Regions from separate parts of the Nocardiopsis sp. iso_186 genome, predicted to be linked through region 1. Evidence: predicted binding sites of a transcription regulator. Region 1 holds the regulator's gene; each other region holds the start of a gene.
The links. The regulator HrcA, encoded in region 1, represses chaperone genes, less so after heat shock. The targets are predictions, from matches to a motif close to TTGGCACTCTCNNNNNGAGAGTGCCAA.

Region 2: groL (chaperonin GroEL) is a predicted target of HrcA. The motif match lies at 4,481-4,507, and genes of this name have one in related genera.
Region 3: AC0VYP_RS20835 (FmdB family zinc ribbon protein) is a predicted target of HrcA. The motif match lies at 3,493-3,519, and genes of this name have one in related genera.

Annotation. Positions count from the first base shown of each region.
Region 1 is NZ_CM149670.1:4,080,823-4,087,085, forward strand. Features, by position in the region: gene AC0VYP_RS17955 (16S rRNA (uracil(1498)-N(3))-methyltransferase) at 1-601, opposite strand, end outside; gene dnaJ (molecular chaperone DnaJ) at 598-1,746, opposite strand; gene hrcA (heat-inducible transcriptional repressor HrcA) at 1,747-2,760, opposite strand; gene AC0VYP_RS17970 (DUF3097 domain-containing protein) at 3,049-3,888, shown strand; gene AC0VYP_RS17975 (DUF4870 domain-containing protein) at 3,951-5,138, shown strand; gene AC0VYP_RS17980 (magnetosome magnetite crystal formation protein family) at 5,323-5,937, shown strand; gene hemW (radical SAM family heme chaperone HemW) at 6,007-6,263, opposite strand, start outside.
Region 2 is NZ_CM149670.1:5,076,826-5,083,088, forward strand. Features, by position in the region: gene AC0VYP_RS22010 (DNA repair helicase XPB) at 1-584, shown strand, start outside; gene AC0VYP_RS22015 (hypothetical protein) at 647-961, opposite strand; gene AC0VYP_RS22020 (R2-like ligand-binding oxidase) at 1,174-2,178, shown strand; gene AC0VYP_RS22025 (NUDIX hydrolase) at 2,223-2,651, shown strand; gene groL (chaperonin GroEL) at 2,730-4,355, opposite strand; gene AC0VYP_RS22035 (MoaD/ThiS family protein) at 4,702-4,980, opposite strand; gene thrC (threonine synthase) at 5,037-6,263, opposite strand, start outside.
Region 3 is NZ_CM149670.1:4,735,446-4,741,708, forward strand. Features, by position in the region: gene moaC (cyclic pyranopterin monophosphate synthase MoaC) at 1-350, opposite strand, end outside; gene glp (molybdotransferase-like divisome protein Glp) at 395-1,624, opposite strand; gene galU (UTP--glucose-1-phosphate uridylyltransferase GalU) at 1,665-2,591, opposite strand; gene AC0VYP_RS20830 (5-formyltetrahydrofolate cyclo-ligase) at 2,755-3,339, shown strand; gene AC0VYP_RS20835 (FmdB family zinc ribbon protein) at 3,532-3,852, shown strand; gene AC0VYP_RS20840 (CpaB family protein) at 4,094-4,720, shown strand; gene mscL (large conductance mechanosensitive channel protein MscL) at 4,870-5,274, shown strand; gene AC0VYP_RS20850 (D-alanyl-D-alanine carboxypeptidase family protein) at 5,409-6,263, opposite strand, start outside.

The DNA of each region.
Region 1 (6,263 bases):
CGGGTCCCACGACGGTCACGATCTCGGTCGCGTCCGTCGGAGCGGAAGGCAGTGCGACTTCGGACAATCGAATCGCCCCTTCCTCGTGGAGCACGATTCCCAACGAGGCAGCGGACAGCAGTTCCACGACGTCCCGGGTGGCAACCGGTTCGCTCACGTTCGGCACCCGGCTGCGGCGGGCCTGCTTTGCGGCGGAGCGGGCCGCTGAGCGCCACTTGGCCAACGACTTCGCCGCACGGTCGGCCTTCCACCGGGTGATGGAGCGCTCTGCAGCCCAGGGGACGACGGCATCGACGCCGGCTTCGGTCATCACCTCGACGGCGAGTTCACCGCGGTCGCCCTTGGGCAGAGCCTGGACGACCACCAGGCGGGGAGCCGGCGGGGCCTCGACGGTTCGCTCGTGAACAGCAAAGGTCACCGTGTCCTTTCCGACCGCGACGACCTCGCAGCGCGCTCTGGTGCCGGCGCCGTCGGCGAGGTGGACCACCTCGCCGACGGCGAGCCTGCGCACGGTGGCGGCATGGCGGCCCTCAGAACCGCCAAGCACCATCCGGTCACCATCGAGATCACCCGATTCGGTGAGGAAGACCGGAGGTGTCACCGGGCCCCAAACGCGTCGCGCAGACGGGAGAAGAGGTTGCCGTGCCCCGGGCTGAACTTGCCGGGCGGGTGGTCCTCCCCACGCAGCTCGGCGAACTTGCGCAAGAGCGCCTCCTGTTCGTCGTCGAGACGGCCGGGAGTCTCGACGGTGACGTGGATCAGCAGGTCACCGCGGCCCGCCTCGTTGAGGTGCTTGCATCCGCGCGCCTCCAGGGTAATGACCTGACCGGAGTTGGTCCCCGGACGCAGATCGATCTCCTCGTTGCCGTCGAGGGTCTCGATGGTCAGTGACGCTCCGAGGGCGGCCGCCGCCATCGGGACCGTGACGGTGCAGTGCAGATCGTCCCCGCGCCGCTCGAAGATCGGGTGCGGACGCTGCACGATCTCCAAGAAGATGTCACCGCGCGGACCGCCGTTGGGGCCGACCTCGCCCTCGCCGGCGAGCTGGATCTGGGTACCGTCCTCGACGCCCGCGGGAATCTGGACCTTGCGGGTGACGCGCTCGCGCACCCGACCCTCGCCGGCGCAGTCGGCACAGGGGTTCTTGATGGTGCTGCCCTGGCCGGAGCACTGCGGACACGGTCGGGTCGTCATGACCTGGCCGAGGAAGGACCGGGTGACCTGGGAGACCTCACCGCGGCCGGCGCACATGTCACAGGTCTCACGGTGACTGCCCGCGGCGGTGCCCTCACCATGGCAGGTGTCACACACGATGGCGGTGGGGAAGGTGACGTCCTTGGTGACGCCGAAGGCGGTCTCGGCGAGGTCGAGTTCGATGCGCACCTTGACGCTGCGCCCGCGACGTGCACGATCACGCGGTGAACGGCCGGCCTGCTGGCCGCCTCCGCCGAAGAAGGCGTTCATGATGTCGTCGAAGGGGAATCCCCCCGCGCCACCCCCGAACCCGCCCGGCCCGCCACCGCCCGCGGGGGCGAAGGGGTTGACACCCATGTCGAACATGCGGCGTTTCTCGGTGTTGGAGAGGACCTCGTATGCCTGGGCCACCTCTTTGAAGCGCTCCTGCGTCACCGGGTCGGGGTTGACGTCCGGGTGCAGCTCACGCGCGAGTTGACGATATGCCTTCTTGATCTCGTCCTGGGAGGCGTCTCGGCGGACACCGAGGATCTCGTAATAGTCTCTGGCCACTTACTGTCCCGCCAAGATCTGACCGACGTACCTTGCCACAGCGCGTACCGCTCCCATCGTTCCTGGGTAGTCCATTCGAGTCGGGCCGACGACCCCGAGCTTGGCAAGCGGCTGGTCACCGATGCCGTAGCCGGCGGAAATGATCGACGTGGTGTGCAAGCCCTCGTGTGAGTTCTCAGCCCCGATGCGTACTGTCAGCATCGACGGGTCGGCCGCCTCACCCAGCAAACGGATGAGGACGACGTTTTCTTCCAGCGCCTCCAGGACGTCGCGAAGACTGGTGGAGAAACCCTTCGCGGCGAGGTTGGCGGTACCACCGAGAACGACCTTCTCCTCGCGCTTCTCGACCAGGCTCTCCATCAGGACCGAAAGCACCGCGTGGGCGAGGGGGCGGTCGTCTGCGGGAATCTGGGCGGGAATCGTGGAGACGGTCTGCGGGACGTCGGTGAGCCACTTGCCGATGAGGGCACGGTTCAACACGCTGCGCAGGTTCTCGACCGCCTCATCGGTGACCGACAGCAGTCCGTCGATGACACGCTGATCCACTCGGCCGGTGTCGGTGATGAGCACCATCATGACACGCTGCGGCCCCAGTGGGACGAGTTCGATGTGTTGGACGCAGGACCGCGTCAGGGACGGGTACTGCACGACCGCCACCTGGCGGGTCAGCTGGGCGAGCAGGCGAACCGTGCGGGCCACGATCTCGTCGAGGTCCACGGCGCCGGACAGGAAGGTCTCGATCGCACGCCGCTCCGGCCTGGACAGCGGCTTGACGGTCGAGAGCCGGTTGACGAAGAGCCGGTAACCCTTGTCCGTGGGGACCCGCCCCGCACTGGTGTGGGGCTGGGCGATGTAGCCCTCCTCTTCGAGGGACACCATGTCGTTGCGAATGGTCGCCGGGGAGACTCCAAGGCTGTGCCGGTCAACCAGCGCCTTGGAACCTACGGGCTCGTTCGTGGACACGTAGTCCTCGACGATGGCACGCAGCACCGCGAGTTTGCGGTCGTCAAGCACGCGCTCACCTCCTGCTGGCACTCCGTGGTCTCAAGTGCTAATTCTACGCCGCAGAGCAAGCCTGCTCCGGACGGCGCTGAATCGGTCCGGCCCGGCGCACCTCCCAACGGGCTCCTTCCCGGCAGTTCCGCAGTATTTTTGCAGCTGGACGACTTTCTCGAATCGATGCCGCCCCGAGCCCCGCCGGCGGGAGCGCTCGATGGCGACGATCCCCACACGGCCGGCCAACACGCCATGGGCCGGGGGGAACCCCCAAACGGTCGGGGGAGGTCGCTAAAATCCGGGGCCGTGTCTTCTCACTCCCCGAAATACGGCAACGACGTACTGGCCGGAGACTGGCGCCGCCCCCGTAAGGGCAGTGTGCCCGAGGTTCCGGCCCAACGGGGCCTCGTCGCGGAATCGGCCGACGAGGGCTTCTGCGGCGCGATCGTCGCCTGGGACAAGCAGACCGTCACACTTGAGGACCGCGCCGGACGCACCCGGGTGTTCGATCTCGCCCCGGCGGCCTTTCTGATCGACGGTGCGCCGGTGACCCTGGTACGCCCCTCCCCGACCGTCTCCAGCGCCCCGCTGCGCAGTGCGTCGGGTTCCGTCGCCGTTCGTGACGTCAGATCGCGGGTGGCCAAGGAGAGTCGGATCTACGTGGAGGGCGCCCACGACGCGGACCTCGTGGAGAAGATCTGGGGCCACGACCTGCGGGTGGAGGGCGTGGTTGTGGAATACCTGGAGGGTGTGGACCATCTTCCCGACGTCGTGGCGGAGTTCTCCCCCGCCCCTCAGCGACGCCTCGGTGTACTGGTGGACCACCTGGTGGACGGGTCGAAAGAGAGTCGGATCGCCGGCCAGGTGACCTCCCCGCACGTTCTGGTCGTGGGGCACCCCTACATCGACGTGTGGGCCGCGGTGAAACCGGCGACCGTGGGAATTCGTCGCTGGCCGGATGTTCCTCGGGGGATTCCCTGGAAAGAAGGGGTACTGGACGCACTCGGCTGGCGGATGGAGCCGGGCGAAGCGTGGCAGCGCATCCTCGGTTCGGTGCGGTCCTACGCGGACCTGGAACCTGAGCTGCTCGGACGCGTCGAAGAATTGATCGACTTCGTCACTGCCCCCCACCTGGACCGGCAATAGGCTCAGGAGCAGGGACCGGCGTGTTCTACGGCCCACCGCAATCGGCATAGCCAAGGGAAACCATGAGCGAGACACCTCCCAACTACCCGCCACCCCAGGACGGCCCTCCGGGCCGTGAGCCGGACCACGGCACGCCTCCCCACGGCGAACAGCCCGGCGGCCAGGCCGACAGCGGCGGCCAGCAGGGCTACGGTCAGGAACAGCACGACGAGCAGGCCGGACACGGGCAGTCCTCCGGGGGACGGCCCGGATACGGCCAGCCCTCGGGCGGACAGCCCGGCTACGCGCAACCCTCCGGTGCGCAGCCGGGGTACGGCCAAGCCCAGCCCCATCCGGGATACGGCCAGCCCTCGGGCGGACAGCAGGGGTACGGCCACCAGCAGCCCGGGTACCCGCAGGGCCCACCGGAGAACCAGGGACAACCGTCCGGGGGAACTCCCGGCTACGGACAGCAGCAGTACCCCGGCTACGGCCAACAGCCCGGATACCCCCAACAAGACGCGCAGCCCGGATACGGCCAGCCCTCGGGCGGACAGCAGGGGTACGGCCAGCCGTCCCCGCAGGGCTACGGACAGCAGCAGTACCCCGGCTACGGCCAACAGCCCGGATACCCCCAACAAGGCGCCCAGCCCGGATACGGCCAGCCCTCGGGCGGACAGCAGGGGTACGGCCAGCCGTCCCCGCAGGGCTACGGACAACAGCAGTACCCCGGCTACCCCCAGCAAGGGGAGCAGTCCTCCGGTTACCCTCAGCCGAGCGCGCAACCCGGATACGGCCAGTCCTCGGGCGGCTACCCCGGATACGGCCAACAGGAGGCCGTCCAGCAGGGCTACGGACAGACCGACTATCAGCAGGGCGGAACCGACCAGTTCGGGCAACCTGCGGGTGGGGCGGACCACCAAGGGGAAACCACCTGGGCGATGATCCCGCACCTCTCCGGGGCGATCATCGCCTGCGCCGGCTGGTTGCCGGCTCTGGTCGTCTTCCTGATGAAGAAGGACAGTTCCCCGTTCGTACGCCACCACGCGACAGAGGCCCTGAACTTCCAGCTGACCCTGCTGATCCCCTACATCATCAGCACGATCGTCTTCATCGCGCTGGGCATCTACAACCCGGGGCTGTCACCGATCGGATCGGGGCTGCTGATGGTCGTCTGGCTGGTCTCGATCATCTTCGGGGTCCTCGCGGCACTCGCGGCCAACAAGGGTGCGCTGTACCGCTACCCGGTCGCGCTGCGGATGGTGAAGTAGCGGGAACCCCGATGGTGGCGGACCCGTCCGAGTGAAGGAATGGTTCGCCACCCACCGAACGGCCTTACTGGACGGCCGCCGCAAAGCCGTTCAGAATCGCCACCAGGGCCATGCGGTGGCGACCGCGATGTCCAAGCGCCCACGTGCTGCGCACCCCACACGGGACGGAAGACGAGGACCGATCATGAGCAACGCCTACCCGCCCCCGAACGGCCCCGACGGCCAGGGCGGCCATGGATCAGACCCCTACAGCACCGGGGGGCAGTCGGGCTACGGCCAGCAACCGCCGCCCGGGTACGGGCAGGCCCCCGGAGGGGAGCCCGGATACGGCCAGCCTTCCGGGGGGCACGCCGGCTACGGCCAGCAGCCTCCCCAGCAGGGCTACCCCGGCGGTTACGACGCCCCACAACCGCCGCCCGCATACGGCCAGCAGCCCGCATACGGCCAGCAGCCCGGATACGGCCAGCGTCCCGGCAGCAGCGACGAGAACACCTTCGGTCTGCTGATCCACCTGAGCGGAATCCTGGTGTCGTTCCTCGGCCCGCTGGTGTTCTACCTGGTCAAGAAGGATGAGTCTCCCTACCTTCGACACCATTCGCTTGAGGCGCTCAATTTCCAGATCGTGATGCTGATCGCCAACGTGGTCTCCATCATCCTGGGAGCCGTCACTTTCGGCATCCTGGGCTTCCTGCCGTTCGTGGTCTGGGTCGTCAACATCATCTTCTGCGTCCTGGGCGGCATGGCTGCCAACAAGGGCGAGATGTACACCTACCCGTTCAACATCCGAATGGTGAAGTAGGCAGCCCTTTCGTCCGACGTGTATGCCCCCGGCCGCCGGGCGAATTCCAGCGGCCGGGGGCATACGCGTTCAGGTCAGATCACGGACGAGCGCGTCGGCCAGCAGGCGTCCGCGGGTGGTGAGGACCGCGCGTCCCCGCGCATGGTCGGAGGCGGCGAGCAGGCCCTCGGCCACGGCCCGGGCGGCGGCGGCCCTGCCGTCGTCGTCGAGCAGGTCGAGAGGGCAGCCCTGGAGGATGCGCAGCTCCAGCAGAATGCGCTCGAAGCGCCGGTCGTCCTCGTTGAGGACCTCTCGCGCCTGGGCCGGGGTTCGCCCCTCCGCCAGTC
Region 2 (6,263 bases), 1.0 Mb from region 1:
GGATCGCCCCGGCGGACTGCGTGGAGGTGCGGGTCAACCTGACCGAGTCCGAGCGGTTGGCCTACGCAACCGCCGAACCGGAGGACCGCTACCGGTTCTGCTCCTCGACCGCGACCAAAACCACGCTCGTGCGGGAACTGGTGGCCAGGCACCCCGACGAACGGGTCCTGGTGATCGGTTCCTACATCGACCAGTTGGACGAGGTCGCGGCCGCACTGGACGCACCCGTCATCAAGGGCGAGACCCGGATCAAGGAACGCGAGCGGCTGTTCGACGCCTTCCGTTCGGGAGAGCTGAACACCCTGGTGGTGTCCAAGGTCGCCAACTTCTCCATCGACCTGCCCGAGGCCGCGGTGGCCATCCAGATCTCGGGGTCCTTCGGCTCCCGCCAGGAGGAGGCCCAGCGCCTGGGCCGGGTGCTGCGCCCCAAGTCCGACGGGCGCACCGCCCGCTTCTACGCGGTGGTCGCCCGCGACACCCTCGACCAGGACTACGCCGCCCACAGGCAGCGTTTCCTCGCCGAACAGGGCTACGCCTACCGGATCGTGGACGCCCACGACGTGCTGTCGGGCAACGAGATCTAGCACCGACCGGATACCGGGCGCAGCGGACGACGGCTCACTGCGCCTCGCCGGCGCCGTGCTGGTCAGATGGCGGGCAGCCCGCCCATCACGAGCGTGCCGCCGGCGATGAGCCAGGCCACCAGCGAGTAGCCGAGCGTCTGGGCGCGCAGCCCGGGCCGCTCCCGCACACCGGGGGTGGCGAATGCGGCGATCATCAGGATCAGGGCAAGCATCGCGGGGATCAGCGAGGCGATGGCGAACAGCGCCATCTGGTTGACGCATTTCTCATAGCCCTGGGTCAGCGGGTCGCCGCAGAACACCTTGTCTCCCGGTTCAGTGAAAACGAGCAGCGAATATGCCGTCGCCGCCAGAACGTTCACGGCCGAGGCACCGAGCACGGCGGGACTCCCCGCCCGTGTCGGCCCGAAACGACCACGCCCGGACAGCACCCCCTGACCGTACCCGCTTCCGGCCGGTATTCGGCAGCCCGTGAACGGCTTCCCCACAGGGCCGGCACCGGCCGGATCACGAGCCATCGCCGAAGGAGTGTTTACGCGAGCACGATCAGTGATGATCATGAGAGGAGTCCACCAATCCGGAGGGTGCCCTGATGATCAGCCAACCCGATTCCAGCACCGGCGCGTCAACCGTCCCTGCCCGGACCCGCAGAGAGGGCCGAGGATTCCACTCTCTGCGCGCGGGCGGCCTGAACTGGGATTCTCTGCCCCTTCGGCTCTTCGCCAAGGGCAACGCCCGGTTCTGGGACCCCGCCGACATCGACATGGACCGGGACCGGGAAGACTGGGCGGCACTACCCGAAGCCACTCGGCAACAGGTGCTGCGGCTGTGCGCACAGTTCGCCGGCGGCGAGGAGGCCGTCACCGAGGACATCCAACCGTTCATCCGGGCGATGGCCGTGGAAGGACGTCTGGGCGACGAGATGTACCTGACCCAGTTCGCATTCGAGGAGGCCCGACACACCCAGGTGTTCCGTCTCTGGCTGGACGCGATCGGCGTCGAGCACGACCTGAACTCCTACGTCGAAGGCAGTCCCGGTTATCGGGCACTGTTCTACGAGGAGCTGCCCTCGTCACTGGACGCGCTGAACCGCGATCCGAGCCCGCGCAACCAGGTACGCGCGTCGGTGACCTACAACCACGTCATCGAAGGGTCTCTTGCGCTGACCGGCTACTACACCTGGAACCACATCTGCACGGTCCGCGACATCTTTCCCGGGATGCGGGAGATCGTTCGACGCATCGGTGACGACGAGCGTCGCCACATGGCGTGGGGCACCTTCACCTGCCGGCGACACGTCGCGGCCGACGACGCCAACTGGCAGGTGGTCAACGAGCGCCTCGAAGAGCTGCTGCCGCACTTGTCGAGTGCGGTGGAGTACGACGGCGGACAGGCCGACGACCAGCAGGATGCGGCCCACCGGCTGCCACCCGGGGAGCTGACGCGCTATGCGGTCAACCGCGCGACGCGCAGGCTCGGTGCGATCGGGACCGCCCGCGGCATACCGGTGGAGCACATCGACGTGGACGCGGCCCCCGAGGAACTGGAGGAGGAGTTCGGGCGGGAGGACCGCGCGGCCATGGCGCGGCTCACGTGAGAACCGGCCGTCCCCGGTCAAGCAGGCGCTCTAGAGTCGAAAGCATGACACCATCCGATCGGTTCCCCTCCGCCCCGGTCATCGACGCCATCGCCTGGGTGCGCGTGCGGGAGGGCCGGGTGCTCAACGTCCGGGCGCACGGCAAGGACGCCTTCTACCTTCCGGGCGGCAAACGCGAACCCGGTGAGACCGACGCCCAGACGCTGGTGCGCGAGGTCGCCGAGGAACTGGCGGTGCGCCTCGACCCCGAAACCCTCGCGCTGTTCACGGTGATCGACGAGGCCGCACACGGCTATCCGGCCGGGACCAGGGTCCGGCTGGCCTGTTACACGGGCGAGGCCGCAGGTGATCCCGTTCCCAGCGCCGAGATCGCCGAGTTGGCCTGGCTCGGCCCGGATGACGCCGACCGGTGTGCGCCCGCCGGGGTCCGGGTCCTGGCAGAACTGACGGCCCGGGGCCTGCTGGCCGCTTGACGGTCGGGACCGGGAAGACCGAAAGGGCGGCTCCCGCGAACGGGAGCCGCCCTCAGAGGCGGTGGAGCGGGCGCGGACTTAGAAGTCCATGCCGCCCATGTCGCCGCCCGGAGCGGCCGGAGCGGCCTTCTCCGGCTTCTCGGCGATGACAACCTCGGTGGTCAGGAACAGACCCGCGATGGAGGCAGCGTTCTGCAGAGCGGAGCGGGTGACCTTGGTGGGGTCGATGACGCCGTCCTTGAACAGGTCGGTGTACTCGCCCGTGGCGGCGTTCAGGCCGACGCCGGCTTCCAGGTTCTTCACCTTCTCCGCGACGACGCCACCCTCAAGGCCGGCGTTGATCGCGATCTGCTTCAGGGGCTCCTCGACGGCGCGACGCACGATCTCGGCGCCGATGGCCTCATCGCCGGTCAGCTCCAGCTTCTCGAAGGCCGGGACACTGGCCTGGAGCAGCGCGACGCCACCACCGGGGAGGATGCCCTCTTCGACGGCCGCCTTGGCGTTGCGGACGGCGTCCTCGATGCGGTGCTTGCGCTCCTTGAGCTCGACCTCGGTGGCGGCACCGGCCTTGATGACGGCAACGCCGCCGGCCAGGCGCGCGAGGCGCTCCTGGAGCTTCTCGCGGTCGTAGTCGGAGTCGGTGCGCTCGATCTCGGAGCGGATCTCGTTGACCCGGCCCTGGATCGAGGCTGCCTCACCGGCGCCGTTGACGATGGTGGTCTCGTCCTTGGTGACGACGACCTTGCGGGCGCGGCCGAGCAGCTCCAGCTCGGTGCTCTCCAGCTTGAGGCCGACCTCTTCGGTGATGACCTGGCCGCCGGTCAGCACGGCGATGTCGCCGAGCTGGGCCTTGCGACGGTCGCCGAAGCCCGGGGCCTTGACGGCAACGGACTTGAAGGTGCCGCGGATCTTGTTGACCACGAGGGTCTGGAGGGCGCCGCCCTCAAGGTCCTCGGCGATCACGACGAGCGGACGACCGGCCTGGAGAACCTTCTCCACGACCGGCAGGAACTCGTTGTTGTTGGAGATCTTGGAGTTGGCGATGAGGATGTAGGGGTCCTCCAGCACCGTCTCCATGCGCTCCAGGTCGGTGGCGAAGTAGGGCGAGATGTAGCCCTTGTCGAAGCGCATGCCCTCGGCGAGCTCGAGCTCGAGCCCGAAGGTCTGCCCCTCCTCGACGGTGATGACGCCTTCCTTGCCGACCTTGTCCATGGCCTCGGCGATGTACTCGCCGATCTGGGGGTCGCCGGCGGAGATCGAGGCGGTGGAGGCGATCTGCTCCTTGGTCTCGATGTCCTTGGAGAGGTTGGCCAGCTCCTCGCTGATGCGGGCAACAGCAGCCTCGATGCCCCGCTTCAGGCCGACCGGGTTGGCGCCGGCGGCGACGTTGCGCAAGCCCTCGCGTACCAGGGCCTGGGCGAGCACGGTGGCGGTGGTGGTGCCGTCACCGGCGACATCGTCGGTCTTCTTGGCGACCTCCTTGACGAGCTCGGCCCCGATCTTCTCCCACGGGTCTTCGAGCTCGATCTCCTTGGCGATGGAGACACCATCGTTGGTGATGGTGGGGGCGCCCCACTTTTTCTCCAGGACGACGTTGCGACCCTTGGGGCCGAGCGTCACCTTGACGGCGTCCGCAAGCTGGTTCATGCCGCGCTCGAGGCCGCGCCGGGCTTCCTCGTCGAACGCGATCAGTTTGGCTGCCATAGAGTTTGTCCTCCCGGGACCGGGCTGATACGCGAAGGAACGAGGCGACGCCCGCGACGGACGGCCGCGCCCGGTACCGGCAACCCGTCTGCCGGAGGCCGCGACCTCATCGTCTCGATCCGCGATTAGCACTCGACTAATGAGAGTGCTAACGGTCTTCTTTTTAGCACTCTCCCCTGTCGAGTGCAAACGCCCACGGAGTTTTCCACAGGGAGTTACCCGCAGGTCAGAGCGCCGAAATCAGGCGTCCACCAGCGAGATTGGCACTTCTGCGAGCAAAAAGGAGACGGCCGGAGGCGCGATGCGCGCTCCGGCCGTCGGTGCCCCCGGTGCCGCGGGGCCGGCTTCAGCAGCCGCCCGCGACCGCGGGGATGATCGAGATCTGGCTCCCGCTGGGGATCGGGGTGTCGAGCCCCTGGGCGAAACGCACGTCCTCGTCGCCCACGTAGACGTTGACGAAGCGGCGGATCCGGCCGTTGTCGTCGAGGATGCGCGGCCGGATGCCCGGGAAGTTCGCCTCCAGGTCGGCGAGGACCTCGGTGAGGGTGGCGCCCTCAGCGGCGACCTCGGCAGCATCCTTGGTGTAGGTCCGCAGGATGGTGGGCACGCGAACGCTGACGCTCATGGCTAGGGGACTCCTTGGCTCGGGTCGGAGAACGGGGTCGGGGTACGGCGGCGGACTCAGGCGAGTCCGGCGGCCCGGAAGGCGTCGAGGGAGGGCTTGATCGTGGCGGTGACCCCGGCGCCCTGGACGGCGTTGAGGGTCTTGAGACCGTCACCGGTGTTGAGCACCACGGTCTCGGCGTCGGGGTCGAGCAGACCGTCCGCCAGGAGCTTGCGCAGCACCCCGGTGGTGACACCGCCCGCGGTCTCGGCGAAGACGCCCTCGGTGCGGGCCAGGAGCCGGATGGCGTCCACGATCTCGGTGTCGTCAACGTGCGCCACGGCGCCGCCGGTCCGCTTGCAGATGTCGAGCACGTAGGGGCCGTCCGCGGGGTTGCCGATCGCCAGCGACTTGGCGATGGTGTCGGGCTTGACCGGCTGGATGACGTCGTGGCCGTTCTCCCACGCCTTGGCGACGGGTGAGCATCCCGTGGCCTGCGCCCCGAAGATCTTGTAGGGGGTGTCCTCGACCAGGCCGAGCGCGATCAGTTCCTGAAAACCCTTGTCGATCTTGGTCAGCTGCGAGCCCGAGGCGATGGGGATGATGATCTGCGCGGGGAGGCGCCACCCCAGCTGCTCGGCTATCTCGTAGGCCAGCGTCTTGGAACCCTCGCCGTAGTAGGGGCGCAGGTTGACGTTGACGAAACCCCAGTCCTGGCCGGCGTCGTCGCCGATGAGCTCGGAGCAGAACCGGTTGGTGTCGTCGTAGTTGCCGTCGATGGCCACCAGGCGGCCACCGTAGACCGCGGCCATCACGACCTTGGCCTCCTCAAGGCCCGCCGGGATGAACACGCAGGACTTGAAGCCCGCCCGCGCGGCAGCGGCGCCGACCGCGCCGGCGAGGTTGCCGGTGGAGGAACAGGAGAGAGTGGTGAAACCGAAGGTGCGGGCGGCCTCGACCGCGATCGCCACAACGCGGTCCTTGAAGGAGTGCGTCGGGTTGCCGGAGTCGTCCTTGACGTGCAGCGACCGCAGGCCGAGCTCGGCTGCGAGACGGTCGGCGCGCACCAGGGGGGTCATGCCGGGGTTCATGTTGGGCAGGTCGCGGACGTTGGCCGGGACCGGGAGGAGGGCGGCGTAGCGCCAGATGTTGTTGGGGCCCTGCTCGATGGACGCGCGGGTGACGGTGCCGAACGAGTAGGCGACCTCAAGAGGGCCGAAACAGAAATCGCACGCGAAGCGCGGGCCGAGTTCGTAGCGCTCGCCGCATTCGCGACAGGACAGCGCGACGGCGGGGCCGAAGGA
Region 3 (6,263 bases), 650 kb from region 1:
TCCATCTCGACTCCGGTGCGGTCGGCGGTACGCACCGTGGCGCTGATGTGCACGGCGTCGTCGGCGACGTCCAACCCGACGTCCACGCCGTGCACAGCGATCGGGTGGCACAGCGGTACGAGGTCGGGGGTCCGCTTGGCCCCCTGGATTCCGGCCAGGCGGGCCACCGCGAGCGCATCGCCCTTGGGCACCCGCCCACCGCGCAGCGCCGCCACGGCTTCCGCCGAGAGCAGGACACGGCCGGTCGCGGTCGCGGTCCGGGCCGTGACCTCCTTGGCCGACACGTTGACCATGCGCGCGGCGCCGGAGGCGTCCAGATGGGTGAAACCGCTGGGATGGGGGTTGGACATGGGTACGCGCTTTCTCGAATCGGGTCGCTGGGAGTTTGGGTGCGCTACCGGGACGGGAGTTTGATTACCTCGACGACCGAGCCCTCCGGCAGCCGCGTGACGGACTCGGGGACGACCACGAGTGCGTTGGTCTCGGCCAGCGCGGAGAGCTGGTGCGAGCTCTGCCGGGAGGCGGGCGCTGCCGTGTAGGCGGTGGCCGCGCCGGGTTCGTCGTAGTCCAGCACCGCACGCAGATAGGAACGGCGTCCCTCCGGGGAGGTGACCGGCTCCAACAACCGGGCGCTCACCGAGGGCAGTGGTTCCTCGGGCAGGCCGCGCATCTTGTGCAGCGCGGGCAGCACGAAAAGATGGAAGGACACGTAGGCGCTGACCGGGTTGCCGGGGAGGGTGATGATGGGGGTGTTGGAGTCCCCCACCGTTCCGAAGCCCTGGGGCATCCCCGGCTGCACGGCGACCTTCTCGAAGCGGACGGTACCGAGGCGGGCGAGCACCTCCTTGACCACGTCGTAGGCGCCCATGCTGACGCCCCCGGTGGTGACGATGATGTCGGCCTGGGAGAGCACGTCGTCGAGGGTGTCCAGTACCGCGGCGGGCTCGTCGCCGATGAATCCCTGGCGATAGCCTGCGCAGCCCGCCTCGATGGCCGCGGCGGTCAGCATGAAGCTGTTGGACTCCCAGATCTGGCCCGGGCCGAGGGGTCGTCCGGGTTCGACCAGCTCCTCGCCGGTGGACAGTACGACCACGCGGGGGCGCGGATAGACCAGCGCGGAGCGGCGGCCGACAGCGGAGAGGACCGCCATCTCGGCCGAACCGATCCGCGCACCGGCTGTGAGGACCGCGGTCCCCGCCTCGACGTCACTGCCCGCCCTGCGGATCGCGTTGCCCCGGCGGGGGGCTTGGTGGATGGCGACGTTGGCCACGCCGCCGTCGGTCCATTCCACCGGGACCACCGTGTCGGCACCCACCGGCATGGGCGCGCCGGTCATGATGCGCGCGGCCCTCCCCGGAGGGATGGCGGTGGCCCCCGGATCGCCGGCCGGGATGTCGGCCACCACGGTGAGACGCACGGGCTTCTGGGGCGACGCGTCGGCGACGTCCTGGGCCCGCACGGCGTAACCGTCCATGGACGAGTTGTCGAACTGGGGCAGCGAGACCGTGGCAAAGACCGTCTCCGCGAGCACCGAACCGTGTGCGCGCAGCAGGTCCAGCTCGATCGGCTCGGGCGCGGCCACCAGTTTCACGATGTCGCTGACGTGCTGTTCGACGCTTTTCATCCACTCCCCTGCCGTTGGTCCCCGTGGCCCGCACGCCGGACTACGCGGGGCCGAGATCGCGTTCCGCCACGAAACTGCGAAGCCAGGGAAGGAACTCCTCGGCCAGATCGGGGCGGTCACATGCGAATTCCACCACAGTGCGAAGGTAATCGATCTTGTTTCCGGTGTCGTAGCGCTGACCGCGGAACAGCACGCCGTGCACGGGGCCACCGTTGTCGGGCCCGCGCTGGGCGAGTTCGCGCAGGGCGTCGGTCAGCTGGATCTCCCCGCCGCGCCCGGGCGGGGTCGTGCCCAGGACGTCGAAGACGGCAGGATCGCAGATGTAGCGGCCGATGACGGCCCAGCGGCTGGGGGCCTGGTCGGCCGGGGGCTTCTCGACGAGGTCGGTGACCGTGACGACATCGTGGTCCGCGGTGGGGCTGATCGCGGCGCAGCCGTAGAGCGAGACCTGTTCGGGCTCGACCTCCATCAGCGCGATCACGCTGCCGCCGTAGGTCTCGCGCACATCGATCATGCGTTTGAGCAGGGCGTCACGGGTTCCGATGAGGTCGTCGCCCAGGAGCACCGCGAAGGGCTCGTTTCCCACGTGCGCGGCGGCACAGAGCACTGCGTGTCCGAGGCCGCGCGGTTCGCCCTGGCGTACGTAGTGCACCTGGGCGAGGTCGCTGGACTCGCGCACGGCGTTGAGGCGCTCGGTGTCGTTCTTGACCCTCAGCGCCTCTTCCAGCTCGTAGGCGCGGTCGAAATGGTCCTCGATGGAGCGTTTGCTGCGGCCGGTGATCATCAGTACGTCGTCGAGTCCGGCCGCGACGGCCTCTTCGACGACGTACTGGATCGCCGGCTTGTTGACGATCGGCAGCATCTCCTTGGGGGTGGCCTTGGTCGCAGGCAGGAAGCGGGTGCCCAGGCCAGCGGCCGGTACGACCGCCTTCGTGACGGCCGTAGCGGGGTGGTGTGTGTCAGCCATGTCGGAACCCTAGGGCACGACCGTGTCGCAAATGTGTCGAGGACAAATGCTGACCTGCTCTTCTCCGCTTTTTCCCGGACACGCAGACTTACCGACGGTCTGCGTTCACCCGTCCGGGTGGGCTCCTGGCGACGGATCGCGGTGGCTGGGAGACTTTTGTGCCATGAACGACGGGGAAGAGAGCAAGCGGGAGCTGCGCGGACGCCTGTTGAAGGCGCGTCGTGCACTGGGGGAAGCGGCTCGGGGGGCAGCGGGGCCCTCTGTACGGGACGCCCTGCTGCCGCGGTTCACCGCCGGCGAGACGGTCGCGGCGTACTACTCGGTGGGCACCGAACCCGACACGCATCCGCTCGTCGCACGACTGCGGCTGCACGGGGTCCGGGTCCTGCTGCCGCTGTTCCTGGCCGACGGCGAGCTGGACTGGGCCGAGTACACGGGCGTCGGATCACTTGCGCCGGCCGGGCACGGGCTGCTGGAGCCGACCGGGCCCCGCTTGGGGATGGACGCGGTGCGCGACGTGGCCGCGGTGCTCTGCCCAGCGCTCGCGGTGGACCGGGCGGGCTTTCGGCTCGGGCGGGGAGCGGGGTGCTACGACCGGGCCCTGGGCCGGGTGGGGTCGCGGACGCCGACCCTGGCGGTGGTCTACGACAGCGAAGTCCTCGACACGGTGCCCACAGAGGACCACGACCGACCGGTGGGGGGCGTGGTGACGCCGGGCGGCGGTGTCCGGCTGTTTCGGGACGGTTGAGGCCATCGCACGGGGTCGGCCGGGAGCGGGTTCCTTGTGGTGCGGCACCGTTGCCGGGCCTGCGCGGCGCGGTGGAACAGGACGGGACCGTGCCGCGTTACACGGTCGGGCAGCACCCCGATGTCGCGATACAGCTGCCTGAGCGCGTATCATCTAGCAGTTGACCGGCGAGAGTGCCAGCAAGGAGGACCTGTGCCTACGTACCAGTACGCATGCACCGAGTGTGATGCCGAGCTGGAGGTCGTACAGAGCTTCAGCGACGACGCTCTGACGATCTGCCCCACCTGCCAGGGCAGGTTGCGCAAGGTGTACTCCGCCGTGGGCATCGTCTTCAAGGGCTCGGGTTTCTACCGCACCGACAGCGGTTCCAGCTCCAACAGCTCGTCGCTTCCCAGCGGTTCCTCCGGTGGTTCGGAGACCAAGAGCGCCGCCAAGAGCGAGTCGTCGAGTAGCTCTTCCTCGTCCAGCAGCAGCACCGGCACCGCCCCCGCGGCGCCGTCGCCCGCCGCTTAGCAGCCGCGTTCTCCCGGTCTGCGGCCCGCCTCACCCGGCTGGGTCCGCCGAATACGTCCTGTGAGGGTCGTCTCGTGTCCACGAGACGACCCTCACTGCGTGGGGGCGGACGTGGACGACGTGGAGGCGGGCGAGGCGCCGGAGCCACGCGCCCCTTGCTCCCGCGGGAGCGGGCGGCCCCTGTGGACAACCTCGATCGCTTCCGGCGCGGTGGCCTAGCGTCGTCCCCATGAGGGATGGTGTGCGCCCGTGGCGGCGACGGTGGCGGCGCCCCGGCCGGCGTGTTCTGGGTGCCGGATGCGCGGCTCTGGCCGTGGCCGGGGTGGTGCTGGTGCTGCGCCCGCCGGCTCCCGCCCTGGTGGACGTTCGAGTCGCTGCCCGCGATCTCAGCGCGGTGGAACCGCTCGCCGCCTCGGACACCGTGGTGCGTGCGCTGCCGGCCGCCACGGTCCCCGAGGGCGCGCTCGGCCCCGACCACCCCGTCGCGGGCGGTGCCCTGCGATCCCCTGTGCGCGCCGGCGAGGTGTTGACCGACGTCCGGTTGGCCGCGCCTCCCTCGGTGGGGCTGGCCGCGGACATGGTCGCGGCTCCGGTTCGTGTCGCCGATCCCGGCGCGGTGGCACTGCTGGTTCCCGGAAACCGAATCGATGTTCTGGCTGCCACGACCGACCCGATTTCCGTAGAGTTCTTCGCGGAACCCGCCCGTCCGGCCCGGACGGTGGTCACCGACCGTCCGGTGATCGCGGTTCCGGAGGCGGCTGCCGCGGAGCAGGGCGCACTCCTGCTGATCGCGGTGACCGAGGACGAGGCCCGGGAACTCGCCGGGCACGCGGCGACCGGTCCCCTGTCGATCACGATTCGCGGCTGAGCGGCGCCCCCGACCCTTGCGTCGCCCGCCCCAATGCCATCGGCGAACGGTCGCGAGCCGGTGGCATCGACAACGAGAACACGGGCGCCCACCGGACGACGCCCCGAACCGGTCGAGGCGCCCGTCAGGAAAAGGAGAACACAACGATGCTGAGCGGATTCAAGAAATTTCTTCTCCAGGGCAACCTGGTACAGCTGGCGGTCGCGGTGGTCATCGGCGCCGTCTTCAGCAACCTGATCACGGCGTTCACCGAAGGCTTCATCACTCCTCTGCTCGGGGTGTTCGGCGGTGTCCCCGAGTTCTCCCGGCTGACCTTCACGGTCAACGGCAGCGTGTTCGCCTACGGGGCCTTCGTCAACGCGCTGATCTCGTTCCTGCTCACCGCGGCGATCCTGTACTTCTTCGTGGTGATGCCCGTCGCCAAGCTCCTGGAGCGCTTCGTGAAGGCCGAGGAGGCCACCACCCGCGAATGCCCCTCCTGCTTCAGCGAGATCAACAAGAAGGCCATCCGGTGCGCGCACTGCACGACCGAGGTGGTCCCGGAGACGGTCTGACCGATCATCGTCGCCCGGCCTTCCGGGGCCGAGCAGTGGCCCACCCTCGTGACGGAGTGGGCCACTGCTCGGGCTTCATGGCGCGGCCGGTCCGCAGCGCCCGGGCGTCTTGTCCCGGGTGGCCGTAGTGCCGGTCAGCCCGTGACCGAAGGGTCGTACTCCCAGTGCCATGGTTCGAACGGACTGGAGTAGGCCCACTGCGGATGGAACCAGCCGAACTGGCGCGAGTTGCTCTCCAGCCAGTTGAACGGCGCCGACCCCTGGTTCTGCACCCCGCCGCACAGGTTGACGGCCTGGCCGAGCCCGTGGTTGCTGGTTCCGGGAACGGCCGCGAAACCGGGCGGCTGTTGGGCGTAGACGCGGTTCTGGTTGGGCAGGTCCCGGTAGGAGCTGGTCACGCAGAGCTCGTTGCCGAAATGCTCGGTGAACGCCTCGTTCATCTCCAGGAAGGCGATGGCGGCGTCGGCACGCAGGAAATGGTCGTCAACGTGCAGCTTGCACAGCGCCTCCTGCGGGAGCAGGCCGTTGGGGTAACCCGAGGCGGCGGACCCGGCGGCCGGGTCGCATTCGACACCGGCCATGTAGGCGTCTACGGACAGGCCGCGGTCCTCCAGTTCCTTGACGAGCCGTTCGGTGTCCTCCTCGGACTTGGCGCGCAGGGCGTCCAGTTGCTGCTTGAGTTCGACGCGTTCCAGTTGGGTCTGCGATTGCAGCTCCTGGGCCGACCCGGTCAGCTCGCCCTGGTCCTCCCTGAGGGAGTTGGCCTCCTCCAGCAGTGCTTCCTGGTTCTGCGAGAGCTTGAGGACATGGGACTCCGCCTGGAGGTCCTCGTCGAAGCTTCCCGAGGTCATGAGGCCCATGACTCCGACGTCGGGCTGCTTGTAGAGGGTGGAGGCGAGTTCGGTAAGCGGGGCGCGCATCTCGGCCAGTTTGACCTCGGTCTGCTGGAGCTTGTGCAGCGTCTTGACCAGATCTTCCTGCGCCTCCTC